DNA from 2 places in the Brevibacillus sp. AG162 genome. Region 2 is predicted to be linked to the other one. Evidence: riboswitches for the same ligand, from Rfam matches in the RefSeq annotation. Region 2 holds a riboswitch; the other holds the start of a gene.
The links. Region 2 has a riboswitch for cyclic di-GMP ahead of yfmT (benzaldehyde dehydrogenase). Riboswitches for the same ligand answer to the same signal wherever they lie in the genome.
Positions count from the first base shown of each region.

Region 1: linked by a shared signal. The riboswitch ahead of FB479_RS14610 (methyl-accepting chemotaxis protein) and the one ahead of yfmT (benzaldehyde dehydrogenase) in region 2 are both predicted to bind cyclic di-GMP.

Region 1 is NZ_VFNO01000004.1:163,968-167,148, forward strand. Features, by position in the region: gene FB479_RS14605 (formate--tetrahydrofolate ligase) at 1-1,060, shown strand, start outside; cyclic di-GMP riboswitch class I at 1,200-1,298, shown strand; gene FB479_RS14610 (methyl-accepting chemotaxis protein) at 1,372-3,181, shown strand, end outside.
Region 2 is NZ_VFNO01000005.1:246,496-249,676, reverse strand. Features, by position in the region: gene FB479_RS17440 (hypothetical protein) at 1-318, shown strand, start outside; gene FB479_RS17435 (methyl-accepting chemotaxis protein) at 343-1,287, shown strand; cyclic di-GMP riboswitch class I at 1,464-1,549, shown strand; gene yfmT (benzaldehyde dehydrogenase) at 1,636-3,093, shown strand; gene FB479_RS17425 (methyl-accepting chemotaxis protein) at 3,124-3,181, shown strand, end outside.

The DNA.
Region 1 (3,181 bases), on a different contig from region 2:
GGCGATTCTATGCTTAAGTGAGAATCTGGCAGACTTGCGCGAGCGGTTGAACCATATCATTATTGGCTACGATTTCGATGATCAGCCTGTACGGGCAGAAGAAATCAATGCGGTTGATGCGATGTGCGTTCTCTTGAAGGAAGCGATCAAGCCCAATCTCGTACAGACAATCGAAGGAACTCCGGTCATTATTCACGGCGGACCTTTTGCCAATATCGCGCATGGGTGCAGCAGCGTGATCGGAACCAAGATGGCCTTGAAGCTGGCGGATTACGTCGTAACAGAGGCGGGCTTCGGTGCGGATTTAGGAGCGGAGAAGTTTTTTGACATCAAGTGCAGAAAAGCAGGCCTCACACCATCGGCTGCTGTCGTGGTCATTACGGTTCGCTCCTTGAAATTCAACGGCGGGGTAAAAGTACCTGACCTGGCAGCGGAGAACTTGTCTGCTCTGGAAAAAGGCTTCGAAAACGTCAAGCGCCATCTGGAAAATCTGCAGAAGTTCGGTGTGCCAGCAGTGGTGGCCATCAATCATTTTGCGACGGATACGCAGGCAGAGATCGATGCCGTTATTGCGCTGTGCCAAGCGGCCGGAGCCGAAGCGGCGCTCTCTAAAGTGTGGGCAGAAGGAGGAGCTGGCGGTGTCGAGCTGGCTGAAAAAGTGACGCGTGCAGCAGAGCGGCCTTCCTCCTTCCGATTCTTGTATGAGGAGAACCTCAGCATTAGAGACAAGATTGAGACAGTAGTAAAAGAAGTGTACCGTGGATCAGGAGTTGTCTTTTCGCCGCTTGCATTGAAAACGATGCAAAAGGTAGAAGAAATGGGCATGTCCCATCTGCCTGTATGCATGGCGAAAACACCATACTCCTTTACGGACCGCGCTGATCTGTTGGGAGCACCTGTTGACTTCACGATTCAAGTGAGTGAAGTGCGCATATCGGCAGGAGCTGGTTTTATCGTCGCACTGACCGGAAGCTTGGTTACAATGCCAGGCCTCCCGAAAAAGCCGGCTGCTGAATCGCTGTATGTAGATGAGAATGGACACGTGATCGGATTGAGCTGATCAAGAGAATATACAAGAGAGCTGACACCTGTTTCCGGGTCGTCAGCTTTTTTTAAAAAATTTGTGGTTTATAACAGAGAAAATATGGGAAAAGAACGATGAGATTGAAAAAGTGTGGACTAAAACTAAAAACAACAAGGAATGACAAAGGCAAACCTGTTGAAAGGCAGGGACGCAAAGCCACGGGTCTAAAGTCGAGGATCTATGATTTTCGCACTAGGACAGCCGGGTTGCCGTACCGTAGTCATGATCGGCTGTCGGTAGGCAGTCTTTTTTTTGTTGAAAGGAAGAGAAGGGAGAAGTGGTAGTGTATGAAAAATAGTTTGAAGAATAAGCTAATTATCATTTTGTGCCTGCTTTTGCTTGTTAGTTTGGGCATGGTATGCGGTGCAAGCTATTGGAGTGCTTCGAAGCTGTTGGCAGACAGTCTTGACAAAGAAGCTGAGCTGGCCGCAAGTAATCTCTCCATTCGTATCGACAGTTTCTTTCAAGAAAAAATCGGAGTTGTAAAAACGATAGGAGGATTGATCTCCGCGGATAACAATTTCGATCATGACCTGAAGTTGATTCAAGAAGCGCAAAAGGAAAATCCTGAGTTTGAGACCTTCTTCTTTTCGTATGATTTAAGCGGAACGAAAGTGATCAATTTCAAAGGAGAAGTGACCAATCCATCGGACCGACCACACTTTCAGGAAGCTGGCAAAGGGGAAGGAAAGGTAATCGTTTCCGAGCCAGTGGTTTCGAAACGGACGGGGAATAACATTGTGACGATTATCGTTCCCCTGATGAAGGACAATCGTCAATACGGTTATGTCGGATCAACCATTCCGATCAATGAAATTCAACAAAAGGTGTCTCAAGAGAAGTTCGGGCAAAGCGGTTACGCCTTTTTAGTTAGTAAAACAGGGACTTTTATCTATCACCCGACGAGTGAGTACATTCTGAAGGAATCGATTCTCAACCTGGGTTTTCTTGAGCTTCAAACAGCATTTGAAGACATCAAGAACGGAACTCATGGAGTCACTCAATACCAATACGAGCAAATACCTCAATTTGTTTCCTATGCACCTACCAGTCTGAATTGGGGCGTATACATCACGGCACCGATAGCAGAGCTGCATGCTCCCGTAGATGCGCTGTCGCTTCAATTGATGATCATTTCCCTCATCGTGTTGGCTGTTGGGGTAGTCCTGGTTTATTTCTTGGCTGTACGCATGGTGAAACCAATTGAGCGTCTGAATCAAGCGGTAAACATAGTGGCTCAGGGGAATTTGGCTGAGACAGTTACGGTGGAAGGGAAAGACGAGATTGCCGTTCTGTCCCGTGACTTTAACCAAACCGTATCGCACTTGAAAAATTTGATCGAAGACGTATCTCTGTCGTCTGATCAAGTACAGCGTTTTAGTCAGGAAGTATCCGAAGGTATTAAACAAGCGACGGAAAACATCAACCAAATCGGCTTGTCTATTGGACAGATTTCTGAGGGAGTAGAGGCACAGGCAGCCAGCTCGCAGGAAGTCGCATTGTCGATGACTGACATGGCAGCAGGCATCGTGAAAATCGCGGAGACGTCTGCACATGTTTCAGAGGCTGCCCAGATAGCAACAGAGCAGGCAGAACAAGGAACTGCTGTGGTAGAGCAGGCAGTTCGCCAGATGGGAAGCATTGGCGAGGGAACATCGAAGGCGACAGTAGCAATCGAGCAGCTCAACAATCGCTCCAAAGAAATCGAAGGCATTCTCGATACCATCAGTCAGTTGACCTCGCAAATCAACCTGCTAGCCTTAAACGCTTCGATTGAGGCAGCACGTGCTGGCGAGCATGGACGTGGGTTTGCTGTAGTTGCCGGAGAGGTGAAAAAGCTGGCGAACCAATCCGAGGAGTCCGCATCCAAAATCGCGATGCTGATCGGGGAAATCCAGCAAGATACCCGTCACGCGGTAGAGGTCATGACCGAGGGCAACGAAAACGCACAGCAAGGTATTCAACTGGTCGAAGAGGTTCGCGAAATCTTCGGGTACATTTTAGAATCTTCCCGTAACGTTGCTGCGCACATTTTGGAAGTATCTGCAGCATCTGAACAAATGTCAGCAGGCTCTGAGCAGGTAAGTGCTTCTGTGG
Region 2 (3,181 bases):
GAGGCAGCTACGACAGCTACGCTCGAGCGTACGGCCTACCAGATGATTCTGGAGGGCGGACGTGTATACAGCGAGTTAAGTCGCCTGAAAACAGAATATCCAGAAGTGGAGCAAATGCTTCGTGCCAACGATTTTCACGATAAACTGGAGCGCTATGCTTTGGAAATGCAGCAGTATTTGCAGGCGAAGCATTTTGAGCGTAAAGACGTGGAGCTCTTGGAGGGTCACTATTATTTCTTGGAAAACTTGCTGAGCTTGGCGAAACAACATCCGGGAATAATCGAGTCCCGCGTATATAGCCGCCGAAGTGACAATTGATGGGTACAAAGGAGAGGGAAGCGGATGTTTTGGAAAAAAGACAAAGGCCTGGCAGAAAAAGAGACAGCAGCGACGACAGTGGCAACTCCCGCAACCACAATGGCAGGACAGCAAGACGCTTGGAAACATGAGCTTCGCGGTGTTTACGAACAGATGGGTGCGATCCTCACTTCGAACCAAGCGGTGAATGCCGAATCCGATCAAATGGTGAGATTAGTGGCGAGGATGAAGCGTGTCGTAGATAATATCCAGGCCATTAACGAGCGGGATGATGAATCTGCGAGCCAGTTGTCCGTTCGAGGAGAGCGCCTGACAAACATCTGTAAACAATCGGTAGCGCGTGCAGATGAAGGCAAGAAGGCGATGACGGACGTTGTGGAAGTCATGAGCCTGCTCGACAAAGAATCGGTCCATACGTCCAAGTCCATGAGCCGCTTGGAAGAGCGCTCTTCGGAAATTACGAGTATCGTCAAGGTAATCAGCGACATTGCCAATCAAACCAACCTTCTCGCTTTGAATGCAGCGATAGAAGCTGCCCGTGCGGGTGAACAAGGCCGAGGCTTTGCTGTCGTAGCAGATGAAGTACGGAAGCTGGCCGAGATGACAGCGAACTCGACCAAGACGATTGCAGAATTGATCGGCAAGATTCAGGAAGAAACAAAAGAAGCGTTGTCCAACAGTGAAAAAAGCAGCAGTGCAATCAAAAATGGACTTTCTATCAGCAAGGATGCTGCAGAGAAGACGGATCAGATCGTGAACGCTTTCCAGGCGCTGAACGTCGAAGTGTCAGGTGTGATGGAAATCATCGCGCAGCAAAAGCGATTTGCTGACGATGTGTCCCAGCAGGTAAATGATGCAAAAGGCTTGCTGGACGAGCTGAATGAAGGCTTGACCAAGCACGTGAGGGACGCCAACGCGGTAGAGCAAATGCTCGCGACGGGCGTAAAGGATGTCAAAAAGTTATTGTGATCATAAAGAAAAAGAATCAGGAGTCCGTATCCAAGCGATGCGGACTTTTTGGTATTTGCTCACGTTGTTTCATTGAAATTTTACATATTCCCGTTTGACTATTAGGAATAGAGTACTATAATCAAAGTAGTATTCTCCATATCTTTCCTTTTTTCGACAAAATCATATCGGCATTCGCTATGAATGGGCAAACCCATTGAAAAGTGGGGACGCAAAGCCACGGGCCTAATGTACACGTTACGATGGCAGCCGGGTTGCCGACTAGCAGTGTATTTTGCTGTTTTAGTTTTACGGCTCCTTTCATGCGAATGGAGCCTATTTAACTTTACAAAAGGGAGAGGTTAAAGCATGTCAATCCTTCAAACACTGGACAAGCAGTACATCAATGGGGAGTGGCGCGACGGACTTGGCGCGAAGACATTGCAAGATATCAACCCTTACAACGGGGAAGTCATCGCAGAATTCAAAATGGCAAATCTGGAGGATATCGACGCGGCTTACAAGGCGGCAGCCAACGCGAAAAAAGAGTGGGATGAAGTGAATGCCTATACCAAATCCCGAATGTTGGAGCGTGCTGTTCACTATATCGAAGAGCATGAAGAGGAAATCATTCAGATCATCATTCGTGAATTGGGTGGAACCCGTCTGAAGGCGTTTTTTGAGATCGGGCTTGTGAAGGATATTATTCGCGAGGCGGCTACGTTCCCGGTACGCATGGAAGGAAAAATTCTTCCTTCTCCCGTAGACGGAAAAGAAAATCGTTTGTATCGGATTCCCGCAGGAGTTGTCGGCGTCATCAGTCCGTTTAACTTTCCGTTCTATTTGTCGATGAAGTCCGTAGCTCCAGCTCTTGGCGCGGGCAACGGTGTCGTCCTCAAACCACATGAGCACACGCCAATCACGGGTGGGACTCTCATCGCGAAAATTTTTGAAGAAGTAGGTCTGCCCAAAGGCTTGATCAACGTCGTGGTGACGGATATTGCAGAAATTGGCGATGGTTTTGTCTCCCACCCGATTCCGCGGATCCTTTCGTTTACAGGCTCTAGCCAAGTAGGTAGCCATATCGCGCAAGTGGCAGCGAAGCATTTCAAAAAGGCGATTTTGGAGCTGGGCGGCAATAGTGCACTGATCGTTTTGGAGGATGCGGATCTCCAGTATGCCGTCAATGCAGCGGTATTCAGCCGCTTTACTCACCAAGGTCAGATTTGCATGTCGGCTAACCGAGTACTGGTTCACCAAGATGTATACGATAAATTCCTCGATCTGTATGTGGAAAAAGTATCTGGACTCAAGGTAGGCGACCCAAATGATCCAGACACAGTAATCGGTCCGTTGATCAATCAACGGCAAGTCACTAACCTGATGGCTACGATCGATGAGGCGATACGCGAAGGAGCCGTTCCTGCACTGAAAGGGGAAGTAAAAGGCAACGTGGTCGAGCCTATCGTTTTGACAGGCGTGACCACAGACATGTCGATTGCCGGAAAAGAGCTGTTTGGTCCTGCTGTTTGCATCATGTCGTTTGCTTCCGAGGAAGAAGCGATTCGCATGGCGAACGAGACCCCATTTGGATTGTCCGGGGCGATTCATACGCGCGATCTGGAGAGAGGTGCCCAGATGGCCAAACGAATTGAGACCGGCATGATTCACATCAATGATGGGACGATCAATGACGAGCCAATTGTGGCGTTCGGCGGTGAAAAGCATTCCGGGTTGGGACGTTTGAATGGTCAATGGAGCTTAGAAGAGTTTACTACGCTGAAATGGATTTCGGTTCAACATAAAAAGCGCCAATTTCCATACTAATGCCAGCAAAATATAGAGGTGAAGAGGGTCATGAACGGATACGAAGAATGGAACGAAACAGAAGCTTCCGAAAAGGGGAAAAACGCAG